Regions from separate parts of the Mesorhizobium sp. DxT genome, predicted to be linked through region 2. Evidence: predicted binding sites of a transcription regulator. Region 2 holds the regulator's gene; each other region holds the start of a gene.
The links. The regulator LexA, encoded in region 2, represses DNA repair genes until DNA is damaged. The targets are predictions, from matches to a motif close to TGTTCNNNNTGTGTTCNG.
Positions count from the first base shown of each region.

Region 1: the regulator LexA is predicted to act here: its motif matches at 1,812-1,829, upstream of uvrA (excinuclease ABC subunit UvrA).
Region 3: the regulator LexA is predicted to act here: its motif matches at 1,920-1,937, upstream of recA (recombinase RecA).

Region 1 is NZ_JBZFLJ010000005.1:280,327-286,937, reverse strand. Features, by position in the region: gene uvrA (excinuclease ABC subunit UvrA) at 1-1,662, opposite strand, end outside; gene ACVJNE_RS12220 (single-stranded DNA-binding protein) at 2,477-2,989, shown strand; gene ACVJNE_RS12215 (GyrI-like domain-containing protein) at 2,999-3,499, shown strand; gene ACVJNE_RS12210 (DUF4168 domain-containing protein) at 3,843-4,286, shown strand; gene ACVJNE_RS12205 (AAA family ATPase) at 4,362-4,898, opposite strand; gene ACVJNE_RS12200 (MarC family protein) at 5,012-5,641, opposite strand; gene ACVJNE_RS12195 (CPBP family intramembrane glutamic endopeptidase) at 5,703-6,611, opposite strand, start outside.
Region 2 is NZ_JBZFLJ010000005.1:52,610-59,220, reverse strand. Features, by position in the region: gene gltX (glutamate--tRNA ligase) at 1-1,050, opposite strand, end outside; gene ACVJNE_RS11065 (ComEC/Rec2 family competence protein) at 1,168-3,207, shown strand; gene lexA (transcriptional repressor LexA) at 3,867-4,583, opposite strand; gene ACVJNE_RS11055 (molybdopterin molybdotransferase MoeA) at 4,906-6,117, opposite strand; gene moaC (cyclic pyranopterin monophosphate synthase MoaC) at 6,119-6,601, opposite strand; gene trpC (indole-3-glycerol phosphate synthase TrpC) at 6,606-6,611, opposite strand, start outside.
Region 3 is NZ_JBZFLJ010000011.1:73,191-79,801, forward strand. Features, by position in the region: gene alaS (alanine--tRNA ligase) at 1-527, opposite strand, end outside; gene recA (recombinase RecA) at 710-1,807, opposite strand; gene ACVJNE_RS19480 (carbohydrate kinase family protein) at 2,099-3,040, shown strand; gene ACVJNE_RS19485 (pseudouridine-5'-phosphate glycosidase) at 3,064-3,972, shown strand; gene ACVJNE_RS19490 (YiaD family glycine zipper/OmpA-like lipoprotein) at 3,993-4,637, opposite strand; gene ACVJNE_RS19495 (DMT family transporter) at 4,727-5,182, opposite strand; gene ACVJNE_RS19500 (GNAT family N-acetyltransferase) at 5,185-5,721, opposite strand; gene ACVJNE_RS19505 (helix-turn-helix domain-containing protein) at 5,731-6,285, opposite strand; gene ACVJNE_RS19510 (cation:proton antiporter) at 6,364-6,611, opposite strand, start outside.

The sequences.
Region 1 (6,611 bases), 230 kb from region 2:
CTTAAGCGTCTCGAGCAGGCGGGCATTGTCGCGCTGGTGCAGGCCGATGGAGGGCTCGTCCAGCACATAAAGCACGCCGGTGAGGCCGGAGCCGATCTGGCTTGCGAGCCGGATGCGCTGGCTCTCGCCGCCCGAAAGCGTGCCCGACTTGCGCGACAGGGTCAGGTAGTCGAGCCCGACATCGTTGAGGAAACGCAGCCGCTCGCGGATCTCCTTGAGGATGCGCACGGCGATCTCGTTCTGCTTGTCGTTCATCGCGGCCGGCAGGTCCTCGAACCAGCCATTGGCGTTGCGGATCGACATCTCGGTGACCTGGCCGATGTGGAGGCCGCCGATCTTGACGGCGAGCGCCTCGGGCTTCAGCCGGTAGCCGTTGCAGGCGGGGCAGGGGGTGGACGACATGAAGCGCTCGATCTCCTCGCGCATCCAGGCCGATTCCGTCTCCTTCCAGCGGCGTTCGAGGTTGGGGATGACGCCCTCGAAGGTCTTGGTCGTCTTGTAGGAGCGCAGGCCGTCGTCGTAGCCGAACTCGATCTTGCGATCGCCGGTGCCGCGCAGGATGGCGTCCTTCGCGTCCTCCGGCAGGTCGCGCCAGCGGTCGCCGATCTTGAAGCCGTACGCCTTGCCGAGCGCTTCGAGCGTCTGCGTGTAGTAGGGCGAGGTCGACTTCGCCCACGGGGCCACCGCGCCCTCGCGCAGCGAGACGTGCTCTTCCGGCACCACCAGCATCGGGTCGATGGCGCGCTGGGTGCCGAGCCCGTCGCAGGTGGGGCAGGCGCCGAAGGGGTTGTTGAACGAGAACAGCCGCGGCTCGATCTCGGGGATCGTGAAGCCGGAGACCGGGCAGGCGAATTTCTCCGAGAACAGGATGCGTTCGTGGGTCTCGTTCTTGGACTTGTTGACCGCGTCCTGGCCGGTCTGGCTGGCATCGAGCGGCTTGTCGGCGAACTCGGCGACCGCAATGCCCTCGGCGAGCTTGAGCGCGGTTTCGAGCGAGTCGGCCAGCCGCGCGGCGAGGTCGGAGCGCACCACCACGCGGTCCACCACCACGTCGATGTCGTGCTTGTACTTCTTGTCGAGCGCCGGCACCTCGCCGATCTCGTAGAAGGTGCCGTCGACCTTGACGCGCTGGAAGCCCTTCTTCTGGAGCTCGGCCAGTTCCTTGCGGTATTCGCCCTTGCGGCCGCGCACGATGGGCGCGGTGATGTAGAGGCGCGTGCCCTCGTCGAGCGCCAGCACGCGGTCGACCATCTGGCTGACCGTCTGGCTCTCGATCGGCAGGCCGGTCGCCGGCGAATAGGGCACGCCGACGCGCGCGAAGAGCAGGCGCATATAGTCGTAAATCTCGGTGACGGTGCCGACCGTCGAGCGCGGGTTCTTCGACGTCGTCTTCTGCTCGATCGAGATGGCCGGCGACAGGCCGTCGATCTGGTCGACGTCCGGCTTCTGCATCATCTCGAGGAACTGCCGGGCATAGGCCGACAGGCTCTCCACATAGCGCCGCTGCCCCTCTGCGTAGATGGTGTCGAAGGCGAGCGACGACTTGCCCGAGCCGGACAGGCCGGTCATGACGATCAACTGGTCGCGCGGCAGGTCGAGATCGACATTCTTGAGATTGTGCTCGCGCGCGCCGCGAATGGAGATGAATTTCTGGTCCGCCATGGTCCCGTGTGCCGCCTTACATCAGAACGGCCGGCATCGTAGCCGGCCAGACCCCGGATATGGTGTTGTTGGTGCCGTCCGTCGAGGCCGGCGGCCTCCGGAAAACCGCCTCTGGCTTTTCACGCGTTTTCGCGCACAGGGCAAGCAGAAAGAACAGAGAGCGAACAGCTCCTGACAATCCGTTGGCAGGAGGACGCGGCCACTGGCGATCACGAATTGTTGCCGTGCCGGCGTCGACGGTTGACGTTGGGGCAGGGCGGAGTCATGCTCTCCCGGTCAGATGAAGCTCGCCTCGGCGGTCGTCCTCGTACGCCCAAGGGGTGTCGGAAACACGGCAAGGCTTGAGCGCGTCTGCGAAAGGAGAAACTGCAAAGGGAGACGAGGCATGACCCCGCCGGACAGTCCCAGCAGGCTCCACCACGGTGTGGAGCCACGATAGCCTGAAGGCCAGCGCACGTCGCGGCCCCGTTATCGATCAACCTACAATTTGACAGATAGTCGGATCATCGGGCGACGACCCGAGACGCATCCGAAGAACGTGCCGGTAATCCACTCCCGGCGACAGAGCAAAGGCTCTCAACGGCCCCGACCACGTCGCGAACGTGGCGGGGCTTTCTTCGTCGCCGGCAGCGACCGAACCGCGGAGGCCGCCGGGATTGTCAGGAGCCCCATTCTCTTGTAAAGAACAAATGAAGAACAACGAAAACTGTGGAGATGTCGCCGAGCGGGCGGCCGGCGGGGCGAATCCGCGAGGGCGTTCGGATAGTGTGCCGCGACATCGATTTCAGGTTTAGGACGAGCGCAGGAGAGCGTCATGGCGGGTAGCGTCAACAAGGTCATTCTGGTGGGTAATCTGGGCGCCGATCCGGAAATCCGCCGGCTCAATTCCGGCGACCCGGTCGTCAACCTTCGCATCGCCACCTCCGAGACATGGCGCGACAAGCAGTCCGGCGAGCGGCGCGAGAAGACCGAGTGGCACAACGTCGTCATCTTCAACGACAACCTTGCCAAGGTCGCCGAGCAGTACCTGAAGAAGGGCGCTAAGGTCTATCTCGAAGGCCAGCTCCAGACCCGCAAATGGCAGGACCAGCAGGGACAGGACCGCTACACGACCGAGGTTGTGCTGCAGAAGTTCCGCGGCGAGCTGCAGATGCTCGATACACGCGGCGAGGGCGGCGGCGGCCAGGTCGGCTACGATCGCGGCGGCTCCCAGGGCGGCGGGCGCGGCTCCGATTTCGGCCAGTCCGGACCAGGCGATCAGGGTCGCGGCGGCGGTGGCGGTGGCGGCGGATACTCGCGCGACCTGGACGACGAGATCCCTTTCTAAGGCTCTCCCATGTGCCTTCTGTGCAGCGAGGCCGCAGCGGCGGATCAGGGCATTGCCCTGACCGAGCGGCCCGCGCACCGGCTTTGCGGCCTTCATTGGCAGGGCACCTACGGGGAAGCGGCGCGAGGGGCGATCCATTCCGTCATACGGGATGTACAGGCCTTCGCCGCGCGACGTGAAAGCGGGTGGCGCAGCCCGATCGTCGGGCTGTCGTGGAACGACCGGCCGGACGGTTTCCGCTACTTCGTCGGCATTGCGATGGATGATGCAGGCGAACTGCCTGAGGGTTTCGGATCGCTTGTTCTGCCTGAAATGACGCTGGCGAGTTCCTGGCATGGAGTCGGCGACGGCGAGGTGGTTGCGCATTATGTGCGGATGATCGACTGGCTGCAGGCCGGGAGTCTTTCCTGGGACAAGCGTCACTTTCACCACCGGGAAGAATACCCGCACGATGTGGACCTGACGAAACCGCCAGCGCTGCGGCTGCTCATTCCGGTCTCGCCTGCCTGAACCGGCACGGCTTAACCCGCTTTCCAGCCAAATAGGTTCGTTGGGCGCTGCGAGATTGCGGCCGGGAAAACCTGGGGCGAAACGGCCGGGCTGCGTTCGGTGACAGAGCCGCAGCACGTGCCCAGCCGGGACGCTGATTGCAGCGTCCGCCGGCAGGCTCAGTAAAGAAATGTCTCTTCCGTTCGGACAAAGTGACCGTGCTGCCGCGTCATTCGGCTGAGCTTGCCACAGTCTTGGCAGCTTCGCGCGCTTCGTTCCGCGGCGGGGTTCCGTAACCCGACCGGAGAGTCGGTGCTGCGAGGGTCTTTTCCCGTCCGCACGGACCAAGAAGAGGAATTGAAACATGAGTTTGAACAGGATCTTGCTGTCGGGCCTTTCCGCGCTCGCTATCGTCACCGGCACTGTGCTTGGCGCTGCCAACGCCCAGGATGCCGCGCCGCAAACACCACCGCCGGCGGAAGCCGCGCCGCAGCCAGAAGCGCCTGCCGCCGCCGCACCTGCGATGGACGAGACGAAGCTGAAATCCTTCGCCGTCGCCTTTCTCGAAGTGACCAAGGTCACCGAGAGCTACAAGCCGCAGATCGAGGCTGCCGGCACCACAGAAGATCAGCAGCGCCTTCAGCAGGAGGCGGGTGAAAAGATGGTCGAGGCGGTCAACAACGCCGACGGCATTTCGGTCGAGGAGTACAACACGATCATCCAGGCGGCACAGACCAATCCCGACCTGGCGCAGCAGATCAACGGCCACATCACCGAAGCGGCCGGAGCCCAGCAGCCGGCCCAATAAACGCCGGGGCAGAGTCGTCCCGGCTGTTCTCCTTGCGGCCGGGACGGCGACTTCGGGCCTTTCGCCCGACTTTCGTCAGGACAGTCGATACGTTCCACTTTGCAGGGCGACTGTCACGCTCCGAAGCAGCGCTTCCCTATCGAGGTCTCTCGTGTCGAGCACGTGTTTCTCAAGGGCATCGAGCGTGGACAACTGGCGATGCAGAGCCGTGATGGGTTCTGGATCGGCCAGGGTGTTACCTCCGCGCTCCCGGCAGCGCGCGATCGCGGTTTCAAGCGGTGGACGAAGAACGACATAGTGTGTGGGAAGCCCGGCCGTTCTGAAGGCATCAAGAAACCACGGGCCGATAATACCGTCTACGATGACGAAAAAGCCTCCCCTGGCGTAGCCGGCTGCGGCGTTCGCCAGCACATCAAGCACGACCCGGTTTTGGCGCTCGGCTTCGGCGAGATAGGGCTGGATCATGCCGTGCCTTATGAAATGCCAGAAATCGTCGGAATGCAGATGTACCTTTGCCGATCCACCCAAAGCGGCCAAGGCTGCGGCTGTTGTGGTTTTCCCTGCGCCAGGCGTGCCGGTCAGTATCAGAATTTCACCGCTGTGATCGACCATTCGCGATCGTCTCCCGTGTCATGCGAATTGGCCGTTGTCCGTATGGCCGCGTGACAACCCGAACTGTGTGCCTCGCCAACCACCGATGGGGCGCATGGCGGCGGCAGCGGGCGCTAGGCTGCTATCAACGCCTTGATGCCGTCGGCGACGAACTGGACGGCCAGCGCCGCGAGGATGACGCCCAGAAGTCGTGTCAGGATCGAGCGGCCGGTCTCGCCCAGGAAGCCGTCGACCCGCTCTGCCGCGACAAATGTCAGCCAGGTCAGCGCGATACAGGCGGCGATGATCGCTACCAGCATCATGTGCCCTGCGGCGCCTGCGAAAGTTCCCGACAACAGAACGGTTGCCGAGATGGCGCCGGGGCCGGCGATCAGCGGGATTGCCAGCGGGAAGGCAGCGATGTTGCGGATGTGGTCCTTCGTGACTGCCGTATCGGCGCTCTTTTCCTTCCGCTCCTGCCTGCGCTCGAAGATCATCTCGAAGGCGATGTAGAACAGCAGCAGGCCGCCTGCGACGCGGAAGGCGGGCAGCGTGATGCCGAAGACCGACAGGATCGCGGCACCCGCAAGCGCGAACAGCGCCAGGACCCCGAAGCCGATGACCGACGAGCGGATCGCCACCTGCTGGCGCTCTGAGCGATTCATACCGCCTGTCAGCGCCAGGAACAGCGGCGCAAGCCCCGGCGGGTCGATCGTCACCAGGATCGTGACGAAGGCGTTGAAGATGTGGTCGAGGCTCGGCATCGGTGAAATCCCCCGGCGTCGTCGGTGACCTTGCCCGTTGTCGGGCAGGGTGTGCCGGAGGCTATACGGTTGAAGGATTGTCCGCCAGCAGCGGCGTTTCGGGGCGAACCACCGAAACCGGTGAGCGCGGATGCAGAAGCAGCGCGAGCTGCAATATCGAAACCGGAATCGTCGCGACCACCATCACGCCAATGGCGGTTGGCGTCCATGCAGGGTCGGTCAACGGGGGGAGGTGAAACAGAGCCACCGGCCCCCAATCGTCATCGATGCCGACGAACTGAAGCGCCACCATGTTGTTGCCCCAATGTGCGCCGCTGGCCGCTGCGATCCGGCCCGTGCGGATCACGAGGATCATCATGGCGATCGCGAAGATGGCAATGGAAGCCACGATGCTCGCATTCTTCCAGAGCGGAAGGTCGTGTCGCCAGTGAATTACGGCGAAGAGCAGGGTTGGCAGGCCGAACCAGATCCAGCTTGCCAAGCCTCGTGACGCCAGTATCTGCGGGAAATAGCCGCGAAAAACGGCTTCCTCCGCCGAGGCCTGAATCAGGATGATGGCGGCGAAGGGCAGGAAAAACAGGAGCCAGCTCTCCAGGGCGATTTCCGCCCGCACGGGTATCGGCCCTATCGGCAAGGTGGCAAAACCCGCGGCAAGTGGGATGAAGAGGCCGACCAGAAGGCCGCACGTCAGGTCTCGCCGTCCGGCCCAGCCATCGTGCCCTACGACCGTGGCAAGGCGCCGACGATGGAAAAGTCTTAGGACGATCCACAGGCTGATCCACATCCAGCCGACTGAAAGGAGCGTTGCAGCAAGCCCCAGAGGCGTGGCCAACGCAGCGTCGAAGGCTTCCGGTGTCCGCCACACCTCGGACGGGGCTATCGCGACGAAGAATACGGCGCCAGCCAGCACGTACATCACCGCCAGTGTCACGAACGCCAGGAAAAACCGCAGCCAGCTATTCGCGCCGTG
Region 2 (6,611 bases):
CATCGCCCGCTGCGCGGCGTCCGGCTCGCGCGGAATGGCGCCGGGCTCCTCGATATAGGGCAATGTCGCGATGAACTGCTCCAGAAGATCGGCGTCGTCGCTCTGGCGCATATGCACGCCATTGAGGGCTTCCAGCTTCTGATAATCGAAGCGCGCGGCCCCCTTGTTGACGTCCTCGATCTCGAACCACTCGATCATCTGCGCAGTGGACATGACCTCGTCGTCGCCATGGCTCCAGCCGAGGCGCGCGAGATAGTTGCGCAGCGCTTCCGGAAGATAGCCCATCGCGCGATAAGCCTCGACACCCAGTGCGCCGTGGCGCTTGGAAAGCTTCGCGCCGTCCGGCCCGTGGATCAGCGGGATATGCGCCATCACCGGCACATCCCAGCCCATCGCGTTGTAGATGACCGTCTGGCGCGCCGCGTTGGTCAGGTGATCGTCGCCCCGAATGATATGGGTCACGCCCATGTCGTGATCGTCTACGACGACGGCGTGCATATAGGTCGGGTTCCCGTCGGACCGCAGGATGATGAAATCGTCGAGATCCTTGTTGGGGAACTTGACGTCGCCCTGCACTCGGTCGCGCACGATCGTCTCGCCGTCCGTAGGCGCCTTGATGCGGATGGCGGGCTTCACGCCTGCCGGGGCCTCCGAGGGATCGCGGTCGCGCCAGCGTCCGTCATAGCGCGGCGGACGGCCCTCGGCGCGCGCCTTCTCGCGCATCTCCTCAAGCTCCGCCTGCGTGGCGTAGCACCGATAGGCCTTGCCGTTGCGCACGAGCTCTTCGGCCACCTCGCGATGACGCTGCGCGCGTTCGAACTGGGAGACGGGTTCCCCGTCCCAACCCAGACCGAGCCAAGAGAGGCCGTCGAGGATCGCTGCCGTTGCCGCATCGGTCGACCGCTCGCGGTCGGTATCCTCGATACGCAGCAGCATCTTGCCGCCGGTGTGTTTGGCGAACAGCCAGTTGAAAAGCGCGGTGCGCGCGCCGCCGATATGCAGGTAGCCGGTGGGTGACGGCGCAAAACGGGTGACGACCTTGTCGGACATTTCTTCTTCCCCGGAAACGGATGAGGGCGCGCAGCGGCTGCGCCTGTGGTGTTTTGATGGGGCTCATGTAGCATAGAGGCTTCGGCGTGCAAGCGATTACCGGGTGGGGAACGCCGCATGGACGGGGAGACGGCGACGCGACAGGACGAGCGCCTTCAGTTCGGCGCGCGTGTCGTCGCGCCTGAAAATGCTGCCCCCGAAGTCCATCTTCCGCAAACCCTGCGAGCGCCGTCGCTACCCGTACCGACAAGCAGTCTCACTCCGCTCGCCAGGCTCGGTCCTGTGCTGCGCAGCAGCTTGGACAGCGAGCTTGAGCATGGCACCGCGTTCGTCTTCGTGCCGGTCTTCATCGCGCTGGGCGCGCTTTTCTACTTCTCGGCACCGACCGAGCCAGGACTTGGCGGCCTGCTTCTGACCACTGGTCTGCTCGTGGCCCTGTCACTCGCGCTCGCAAACCGGCCTGGACTACGGATGGCGTCTCTCGCGGTGTTGATCACGCTCACAGGCGTTCTTGCCGCGAAATTCGAGACATGGCGGGCCAGCACGCAGATGCTCGGCTCCGAGATTTCAACGCGCCTGACCGGCCGCGTCGTCCGCATCGAGCAGCAGGCATCGGGCCGCATCCGCCTGACGCTCGATGTCATCGCGACCGAGCGGCCGGCGCTTCGGTATGCGCCGGATCGCGTTCGTGCAACCGCCCGCGAAGTGCCGGAAACATTGCGGCCTGGAGATGCCGTGCAAGGTCTCGTCCGGCTGATGCCTGCTTCCGGGCCAGTCCGCCCGCAGAGCTATGACTTTGCCTTCAACAGCTACTTTGACGGTATCGGCGCGGTCGGCTTTTTCCTCAGAAATCCGGAGCTCGTGGAAACGGCAGACAAACCCGGGTTGATGACTGCCGCCGCCGCATGGGTGGAGGGCTGGCGTACACGCATGGCGCAGGACATCGCGGCCAGCATCGGCGGCCCTGAGGGCGCTATCGCGGCCGCCCTGATTACCGGTATCCGCGCAGGCATACCGGAACAGATGAACGAGGCGCTCCGCGTAGTCGGGCTCTATCACGTCATCTCCATCTCCGGCCTGCATATGGCCTTGGTGGCCGGGACTGTGATGTTCGGCTTGCGCACCGCCTTTGCGCTTGCACCGGGCTTTTCCTCGCGACAGCCGGCGAAGAAATATGCCGCCTTCGGCGCGCTCGCCGCGACGGCGGCCTACCTCGTCATTTCGGGCGCAGGCATTGCAGCGCAGCGCAGCTTCACCATGCTTGCGGTGATGCTGCTTGCCGTCATGGTCGACCGCGCGGCGCTCACGATGCGCAACCTTGCCATATCGGCCGTCATCATCCTGCTGATCGCCCCGCATGAGGTGATGGGGCCGAGCTTCCACATGTCGTTTGCTGCAACCGCCGCGCTCGTGGCGGCCTACGCGGCCTGGGCCTCGTACCGCGAAAGGCGGACGCCGCGCCGACAGGCGTCAAAGTACGGTCCCGTGCGGCTGGCCTTCACAACGGGCATGAAATACGTCTCGGGACTGTCGCTGACGTCAGTCGTTGCCGGTCTCGCGACGGCGCTTTTCACAGCATGGCATTTCCAGCAGGTCTCGCCGCTCGGCCTCGTCGCCAACCTTGCGGCCATGCCATTCGTTTCCGCCATCGTCATGCCGGCAGCGGTTTTCGCATGCCTGTTGATGCCCTTCGGCCTGGAAGGGCCGGCGTTGTACGCGATGGGGATGGGCATATCCGCGATGAATTCGATAGCCCTGTGGCTCGCGGAGCGATCGGCATTCGATGCCACCGGGGCGATCCCGCTTTCGGCGGTGCTTGTACTGACAGCGGCATTGGCGATCATGACCATGGCCGGCAGCGCACTACGCTGGGCAGCACTTCCGATGCTCGTCGCCGGCGCGTTGCTGATCGCGACACGCCAGCTGCCTCACGTCTACGTCTCCGAGGACGCGCGGCTTGTTGCGGTCGATCTCGGTGACGGCAGACTCGCCGTAAACCGCCAACGACCAAGCACCTTCACCTTCCAGAACTGGCAGCGGGCTGCGAATGCGGGCGATGTTGCACGGCCTGTGGAAGGTGACGCCGGGCCGCCTCGGCCACCCCGGCCGATGATCAGGGTGCGTTGCCATTCCAGTGCCGGGAAGGGCTTTGCGTAGCGCGCCATGGCGGCGGCGGCATAGTCGTTCACGCCGACGGCGAACGAACGGCTTCGACTGCGTGTTCTTATGCGAGCCTCATCGTCATCGACGACGCAACGGCGAACAGTCCCTGTCGCGGCAGCAGCGTCACCGTCATCACCAAGCGCGATTTGGCCCGCCGCGGGAGCGCCGAGATCGTTTTCGAGAAAGACATCGCCGGCGAAACACGCGGAACCGAAGCAAGCAGTGGCACAGACGCCGGTGTCAGGAATCGCACTTCCGCGAGACCGGCTTTTTACCCAAACATTCGTTTCGCGATCCGCGAACCCTATCGGCCCTGGCACGCGCACCGGCAGTATTCGCGTGAGGCGAGGGGACTTCCACCCTGGCAGAAATCGCAAGGTGAGTAACAGCCAGCCGGCTGCCGCGATGCCTTTGCAGCGAAAGCACTGATCGGTGCGTCCTTCGAGGCTCGCGGAGCCTGTCCTCGGGCTCGCCGAAGGCAAGACCCGGGGGCTCGCACCCCCAGCATGAGGGAGGGTCTGCATCGCTCGGGAATCCTGCTGCCCGACGGGCTATTCCTTGACGTGCATCGAGCCCAATAGGTTGGATTCGATCAATCCACCCCTCATGCTCATGCTCATCCTCAGTCGAGCATGACCTTGTCTAATGGCCGATCAATAACGCCGGATGAGCCCGACGAGCCTACCTTGTACCTTCACGCGATCAGGGCCGAAGATGCGGGTTTCGTAGGCGGGGTTGGCAGCCTCCAGCGCGATCGAGGCGCCCTTGCGGCGGAACCGCTTGAGGGTTGCTTCCTCATCGTCGACGAGAGCCACCACGATGTCGCCGGGATTGGCGGTCTGGCCGTCGCGGATGATGACGGTGTCGCCGTCGAAGATGCCCGCCTCGATCATCGAGTCACCCTTGACCTCGAGCGCGTAGTGCTCGCCGCCCGAAAGCATTTCCGGCGGAACGCTGATCGAGTGCGTCTTGTGCTGGATCGCCTCGATCGGCACGCCGGCGGCAATCCGGCCCATCACCGGAATGGCAACGGCCGCACCGGCATCATCGTCATTGCTGGCAGACTGGATGCGCGAGGGTTCCGGCGCCCGGCCAAGGCTGCCTTGAATGACGCTGGGCGAGAACTTTTTGGCCGCATTGAGCCCCGGCGCGATCGAGTCTGGCAGCCGCAGCACTTCCAGCGCACGTGCCCTGTTGGGCAGGCGTCGAATGAAGCCGCGCTCCTCGAGCGCAGTAATCAGGCGGTGGATACCGGACTTGGAAGCGAGGTCGAGCGCCTCCTTCATCTCGTCGAAGGAAGGGGGAATGCCAGTTTCTTTCAGCCTTTCATGGATGAAGAGAAGCAGTTCGTGTTGCTTGCGCGTCAGCATTCTGTTGCCCCTTTTGGGAATCAGTCCATAAACAAAACCAGAACAAACACTATCTGTTCCAGTTGTGTTCCGCAACGGCTTAAATTATCGTGAATGCGTAGGAGGCTCCGAGACAGTGGCGCGGGAAAAAATGACTGTAGAGCTCGAGCGGCTGGTTTGAAGCCAGGCTGGGCGCGATCTACATCTGCGCCGCTCCGACAAGGAGCTTGCTGCTGCAATCGAGCGGTTGAAGGACATCCAGTCCAGAACCGACCGGATGGGTCACATTGCGGCGACCGGCCACGATCTTCGTCTCGTTGAACGCGACTAGAAAGCCGCTCGCTCAGCGCAGCATCAGCACGCGGCAGACATCTCCAGCCTCCGAAGCGGCCACGTTCGGTTCGCGGATGATGAGCGCGTTGGCGTGCGCCAGTGTCGTCAGCATCGAGGAATCCTGCACGGCGAACGGCCTTGCAACGAGGCGCCCGTCCTCATGCGTCGCTGCCGCGCGGACATAATCCTGCCGGTGATCATTGGCCTTCATGGCTTCGCCAAGGACGGCTTCCCTCATGTCGGCAACATGTGGGCGGCCGCCAAGGTTCGCGAGCAGCGGTTTCAGGAACAGATGCGCGCAGACAAGGCTTGAAACCGGATTTCCCGGCAAGCCAAGAACGCGGGTTTCTCCCAGCCTGCCGAACATCAGCGGCTTGCCGGGGCGCATGGCGATCTTCCAGAAGTCGAGCGCCATGCCTTCGCCAGTAAGCACCTCGCGGACGAGGTCGTGGTCGCCGACTGAGGCGCCCCCGAGCGTCACGATGACATCAGCACCGGCCGAGAGTGCGTCACGGACGCGCGCGGCAAGCATACCGCGATCGTCAGGTGCGATGCCCAGGTCGAGCACCCGAGCACGTGCGTCGCGCGCCAGCGCCGCGACCCCGTAGCCGTTCGATGCGATGATCTGGTCGGGCCCGGGTTCCGAACCGGGCGGCAGCAGCTCGCTGCCCGTCGCCAGGATCGCCACCAGCGGTGCGCGCACTACAGACAGGAGCGGGTGGTTGCCGGCTGCTGCGAGCGACAGCGCTGCCGCGTCGAGCACCCGGCCTTTGGCCAAAAGGACGTCGCCGGCCCGGAAATCGAGCCCGGCAGCCCTTACGTGACGGCCAGGGGTGACCGCTTCTCTGGCGCGGACGGTTCGCCCGTCTTCGTCCGGCTCGGCATCTTCCTGAAGCAGAACCGCATCCGCGCCTTCGGGGACAGGCGCGCCTGTGAAGATGCGTACGGCCTGGCCGGCGCCGACCGCGCCATCGAAGCGCTTGCCGGCTATCGATTGACCGATAACCTTCAAAGCAGTGGACGGGTCGGTGGTGTCCGCCGCGCGCACGGCATAACCATCCATCGCCGAAGCGGGGAAGGGAGGCTGCGTCCGCCGTGCCTCGACTGCAGCGGCCAGAACACGCCCCGCGGCCTCACCAATCGTGATATCTTCGTGAGGCAGGGCCGTCACATCGTCGAGCAGCCGGCGCAGCGCTTCGTCAACCGGCAGCAGGCCAGCCATGTCAGACGTCCTGCAGCCGGTAATCGCCGGACTTGCCGCCGGACTTTTCCACCACACGGATGTCGGAAATTATCATGGCACGGTCGGCTGCCTTGGCCATGTCGTAGATCGTCAGGCAGGCGACGGAAGCCGCCGTCAGCGCTTCCATTTCAACGCCGGTCTTGCCGGTAACGCGGGCGAGCGCCGTGACGCGCAGACCGGGCAGGTTCTCGTCGGGCTCGATCTCGACCGAAACCTTGGTGAGCAGGAGCGGGTGGCAGAGCGGAATCAGCTCGTGCGTCCGCTTGGCTGCCATGATGCCGGCAATGCGGGCCGTGCCGAGCACGTCCCCCTTCTTGGCATCGCCGGCGAGGATCGTGGCCAGCGTCGCGGGCTGCATCTTCACCGCGCCTTGCGCGATCGCAGTGCGCTGCGTCTCTTGCTTGCCGCCGACATCGACCATGTTGGCCTCGCCGGATGCACCGAGATGCGTAAGGCGGCTCACGGCGTCAGCC
Region 3 (6,611 bases), on a different contig from region 2:
AAGATTTCCGAGCACGGGCCGCACGGGCCGGTATCCCCCATCGCCCAGAAATTGTCGCTGGTGGCGATACGAATGATGCGGTCGTCGGAAAAGCCGGCGATCTTCTTCCAGTGGTCGGCCGCTTCCTCGTCGGTGTGATAGACCGTGACCAGCAGCTTGTCCTTCGACAGCCCGAAATCCTTGGTGATCAGGTTCCAGGCAAGCTCGATGGCCTGTTCCTTGAAATAGTCGCCGAACGAGAAATTGCCGAGCATCTCGAAGAATGTGAGATGCCGCGCGGTATAGCCCACATTGTCGAGATCATTGTGCTTGCCGCCGGCGCGCACGCTCTTCTGCGCCGTCGTGGCGCGCGAATAGGGCCGAGACTCCAGCCCGGTAAAGACGTTCTTGAACTGCACCATGCCGGCATTCGTGAACATCAGCGTCGGGTCGTTGCGCGGCACGAGCGGCGATGATGCCACCACCTCGTGTCCGTTCTTCCGGAAATAGTCGAGAAAGGTCGACCGGATGTCGTTGACGCCACTCATGCTCATGCCTTCGTGAAGGGGCCGCAACCCGCCGCGGCCTTGGATCGGATGTGGTTTGGCTTTTAGCGCTGCCGAATCCGACTGTCCAGAAATCCCGCACGGACCAGCCCCCGACAACGAAACAACCGCCGGCAGGGTCTGCCGGCGGTTGCGGTAACAGAAACAGGATGGCGCGTGGCGGCCTACATGCCCGAAGCCTCTTCGATGTCGCCACCGTCCTGGTCGCCGGGGCCGCCATTATCCAGGAACTTCTCGGCGATCAGCCCTGCATTCTGGCGCAGCGACAGTTCGATCTCGACCGCCGTGTCGGGGTTGTCGCGCAGAAACTGCTTGGCGTTCTCCCGGCCTTGACCCAGGCGCTGCGAATTGTAGGAGAACCAGGCGCCCGACTTCTCGACGATGCCGGCCTTGACGCCAAGGTCGATCAGCTCGCCGGTCTTCGACACGCCCTCTCCATACATGATGTCGAATTCGACCTGCTTGAAGGGCGGCGCCAGCTTGTTCTTGACCACCTTGACACGGGTCTGGTTGCCGACCACCTCGTCACGATCCTTCACCGCGCCGATGCGGCGGATATCGAGACGCACCGAGGCATAGAACTTGAGCGCGTTGCCGCCGGTCGTGGTCTCGGGCGAGCCGAACATGACGCCGATCTTCATGCGGATCTGGTTGATGAAGATGACCATCGTGTTGGAGCGCGAGATCGAAGCAGTCAGCTTGCGCAGCGCCTGGCTCATCAGGCGAGCCTGCAGGCCAGGCAGCGAATCGCCCATCTCGCCCTCGATTTCGGCGCGCGGCGTCAATGCTGCGACCGAGTCCACCACGAGCACATCGATCGCGCCGGAGCGTACCAGCGTGTCGCAGATTTCCAGCGCCTGCTCGCCAGTGTCAGGCTGCGAGATCAGCAGATTCTCGAGGTCCACGCCCAGCTTCCGTGCATAGACCGGGTCGAGTGCATGCTCGGCGTCGACAAAGGCGCAGATGCCGCCCTTCTTCTGCGCTTCGGCCACCGTGTGCAGCGCCATCGTGGTCTTGCCGGAGCTTTCCGGCCCGTAAATCTCGATGATGCGCCCCTTGGGCAGTCCGCCCACGCCAAGCGCGATGTCGAGCCCCAGCGAGCCGGTCGACACCGTTTCGATCTCGACCACCTGCTCGTTCGCACCGAGCCGCATGATCGAACCCTTGCCGAACGCGCGCTCGATCTGCGAGAGCGCTGCATCCAGAGCCTTTGATTTGTCCACCGAACCGTCCTCAACAAGCCGCAATGAATTTTGAGCCATGATACCTTACCCCTTGGTCTTGAGCGAAGCCGGTCAGTCCGGTGTCCCTGAAATTTTTGTACCTTTTTTGTTCACGCTTGGCAAGGGGTATCAAATTATTGAAATGAAATGATTTTCTGAATATGTTCCATTTTTGTCCAATCCCTCTGCTCTTGGCAGCCTTTTACATTGCCAAAGATATTTCGCTGCCGGTGCCGGGCTTCTTGCATGGTCCGATTCGCCCGATCCCGCTTGCCGGGATGACGCGCGCCTCCTAGTGTCGCGGCTCTTCGATCCAACATGTCTCCAATCATGACCCGCCCCAGACTCTTCGCCGCCGGAGCGGCTCACATCGACCGCCGCGGCCGACTTGCCGGCGCCTACGTACCTGCGTCGTCCAATCCCGGGACAATGAGCGAGGAAGTCGGCGGCGGCGCCTTCAACGCCTTGCGCAATGCCGTCCGCCACGGCGTGGACGGTTCGATCCTGTCGCTGCGCGGCGGCGACGTGGCCGCAGACGCCGTCGCCCGCGCCATCACCGAAGCTTCGGTGGAGGATCTGTCGGCAATCTTCCTCGACAGGACGACGCCGAGCTACACCGCACTGATCGATGCCGAAGGCGAACTGATCGCGGGCTTCGCCGACATGAGCCTCTACGATATCGGCTTTCCGAAACAGGTCCGCCGCAGCAAGGTGCGCAATGCGGTGGCAGGTGCGGATGCCGTCTTGTGCGAGGCCAACATGCCGGCAACGGCGGCCGAGGCGCTGGTCAATCAGGCCGGCAGCCTGCCGGTTTTTGCAATCGGCATCTCGCCTGCCAAGGTCGGGCGCTTCGTCGGCGTTCTGGCCCGGCTCTCCTGCCTGTTCATGAATGCCAACGAGGCGCGCACGCTTGCGGATCTCGGGAGCGGCGCGGATGTTGTCGAGGCGGCGCGCGTCTTGCGCGGCAAAGGTCTCGCGCGTGCAGTCATCACGTCCGGCAGCGCACCACTGACGGCGTTCGACGCCGGCGGCATTTTCACCATCGCCCCCTCCCCGGCACGCTTCGTAGCCGACGTCACCGGCGCCGGTGACGCGATCGCCGGCGTGACGGTGGCCCACCTGATGTGCGGCCTCGGCTTCGCCGAAGCGCTTCGCCACGGCATGGCCGCTGCCCGGCTGACAGTCGAGGCATCGCAGGTGGTGGCGGATTACGACAACGAGGCATTCGAGGCCGCACTTGCGCTTGTCGGCCACCCTGCCCTCGTGGCATGAGCGCCTCGAACAAGGAGACCCGCATGCCGACCCCCGAACATATCGATGTCGCCCCCGAGGTTGCCGCAGCGCTCGCCGGTGGTGGCGCCGTGGTGGCGCTTGAAAGCACCATCATCACCCACGGCATGCCCTGGCCACAGAACAATGCCATGGCGGCTCGGGTGGAAGAGATCATCCGCGAGGAAGGCGCGACCCCGGCAACCATCGCGGTGGTGGACGGACGCCTGAAGATAGGCCTGTCGGCAACCGAACGCGAAGCGCTCGCCCAGACACAGGGCGCGCTGAAACTGTCGCGCGCCGATCTGGCCTTCGCGGTCGCCGAGGGTCGCACCGGCGGCACGACGGTTGCGGCAACCATGATCGCGGCACACATGGCCGGCATTTCCGTGTTCGCCACAGGCGGCATCGGTGGCGTGCACAAGGGAGCCGAAAAGAGCTTCGACATTTCGGCCGATCTCGATGAGCTCTCGCGTACGCCCGTCATCGTGGTTTCCGCCGGCGCCAAGGCGATCCTCGACATCGAAAAGACGCTGGAGGTGCTGGAGACGCGGGGCGTACCTGTGGTGGGCTACGGCACAGACGTGATGCCGGCCTTCTGGTCGCGCACCTCGCCCTTTGCCGCACCGCTGCGGCTGGACAGTGCGGAAGCGATCGCGCGTTTCCAGCGCACGCGGGCCGAGCTCGGCATCGGCGGCGGCATGCTGATCGCCAATCCTGTGCCGGCGGACGCCGAAATCCTGGCCGATGTCATGGCGGTCCACATTGCTGCGGCCCAGGCCGAGCTCGATAAAAAGGGCGTCACCGGCAAGGCAGTGACGCCCTATCTTCTGTCGCGAATGCTGGACCTGACGGACGGCGCGAGCCTTGCGACCAACATCGCGCTGGTCGAGAACAACGCCCGCCTGGCCGCCCGTATCGCGAAGGCCCTCTAGCCGGGCCTCCGCGTTGCCGGTCAGGAGATCGGCACGAGGTGGATCTCGACGCGGCGGTTCTGCGCGCGTCCGTCCGGCGTGTCGTTGCCGGCGACCGGCTGAGACGCGCCGAAGCCGTTGATCGCGAAGCGACGTCCATCGACCCCCTGCTGGCCCAGATAGGTCGCCACTGAGGACGCACGGCGCTGCGACAGGCCGAGATTATGCTGCGCGCTGCCGGTGGAATCCGTGTGGCCGTTGATGTCCACCAGCGTGCGATTGTACTTGTTGAGCACCAGCGCCACGGCGTTGAGCGTATTGTAGAACGCAGGCGTCACCTGGTCCTGGTCGGTGGCGAAGGTGATGTTGGACGGCATGTTGAGCACGATGTTGTTGCCCTGCCGGGTGACCGAAACGCCGGTGCCCTGCAGGTAGCCGCGAAGTTCCGCTTCCTGCTGGTCCATGTAGCCGCCGATCGCGCCGCCTGCCAGCGCGCCGATACCCGCCCCGATCAGCGCGTTGCGGCGGTCGTTGCCGCCAGCCAGCGTGCCCAGTCCCGCGCCCGCCAGCGCGCCGAGCGCCGCGCCGCCTGCGGTACGTGAAACCTGCTGTTCGCCGGTATAGGGGTTGGTTGTGCAGCCGGCCAGAAACACACCGGCAGCCATGCCGATCATTATCTTTTTCATGTGAATACCCTCTCCTGAATGTCGCGATTCCGCGAATCCCGGCTCGTTCTAGCACAGAATGCGGCAAAATCCCGGCTTGCGGCCTTCGCTCAGTCGCGCGGCCCGCAGGCAATCATTACAAGGCCGGCGAGCAACAGCATTGTCCCCGCCACTTCGCGCAAACCGACCCGCCGCAGCTCGATGCCGAAGGCGCCGACATGGTCGTAGGCGAGCGCCGCCAGCAACTGCCCGCACACGACCGCAGCGGCAAAGGCCGCAACGCCGATGCGCGGCACCGCGTAAAGCGTCAGCAGAAGCAGCCCGGTTCCAATAAGGCCGCCCGCCCACAGCCAGACGGGCATGCTCAAGACTGCGCCCAGCCGGGGCACGCCGGTTCCTGCGAGCACACCGGCTGCCAGAAGCACGCAAAGGCCGACGGCAAAGGCGACGGTCGCGGCCTGTATCGGTCCGCCGGCGTGAAACGCGATACGCGTAAGAATTGGCCCCTGCGCGGAAAGCAGCGCGCCCGCGGCGAATGCCAGCAGCACCAGCCACGGATGCTGCATCCTCAGAGAGCCTTGTACATGATGGTCGTGCCGTCGAGCTTGTCGGCGGCAAAGGGATCGCGGCAGAAGTTCGGGATGACGCCGACCGTCTGATAGCCGAGCGAAGCGTAGAGCGGCTCGGCGCGGTCGCCGGTGCGGGTGTCGAGCGTCAGCAGGCTGCGCCTGAGCAGGCGGGCGTGCGCTTCCAGCTCGGCCATCAAGGCGCGCGCAAGGCCGCGGCGGCGGAAGTCCGGGTGCACCAGAAGCTTGCGCACCTCGGCGCGGTGCGGCTGGTTCGGCGGCGTATCATGGTCGAGCTGGACACTGCCGGCAATCCGGCCTTCCGTTTCCGCCACAAGAAGCAGCGAGGAGCCCGCAGCAACACCCGGCAGAATCTTACCGCGCCAGAATGCCTCGGCATCGTCTATCGAAAACGGCATGATGAAACTGATGCTCGCGCCATCATGCACGCAGGCCTGCAGCAGGGCGGAGAATTCGCCGATGCGCCGGTCAAGCATCGCGGCATCGCAGGCAAGGATTTCGAACCGGCGGTCTGTCATTCGCCTGTCTCACACCATGAAGAGAACGTAGCGCGCCCCGCGGTCCTGCGGAGTCACGAAGCTGCTTGCCCCGAAAAGCTGGTAGCGCAGGCAATCCCCGGGCGTGAGACTGTGGCTTCGCCCTTCGACGGTGACCTCGAGAGCCCCCTCCAGCAGATAGAGGTGATGCTCCATGCCTTGCCGAGGCGGTCCGTCATAGTCGAGCCGGGTCGCAGGCTCGAGCACGCACTCAAGCGCCTCTCCTGCCAGATTGGTGGCTGGCGGCGAGACCGAACGGCGGAGAAAGCCCGCCTCCGCGTCGTTCCAAACCGGCTGTTCCGCCTGCCGCACGACTGGCGCAAACCCCTCTTCCACCATCAGCATCAATCGTGAAAGCGTCATCCCGTAAGCCGAGCAGAGCCGTCCGAGCACGGCCGTGGTCGGGCTGGTCTCGCCATTTTCCAGCCGCGACAGGGTCGCACGGCTGACCTCGCTGCGCGCCGCCAGTTCATCAAGCGACCAGCCACGCTCGCCGCGCAGCGCCTTCAGCCGCTGCGCAATCAGTTGATCAACCGAATCCGCCATGTTCAGCGCATCTCTCATAAAGGAGAATATTTCCCGAATATGAGATGAAGTCAAGTTGCCGGGCTGTAGACGTACCTGCTATGCCTCTGCGGTTGGAAGGTGCTGAACCAGCCGTTCCACTGCCTGGTCCGCGGCATCCTGAAACGGCTCCAGCACCAAGTCCGCGCCCGCAGCGATCAGTGCCGGCACTTCCTGCGCCTTGTGCGAAGTCAGCGCGATCCGCCCGCCATATCCACTGGCCCTCAGCGCGCCGACAAGCTGCAGTCGTGCATCGTCATGCGTAACACCGGTCTCATGGGCCGGCGTCGAAGACACCACGACACCGG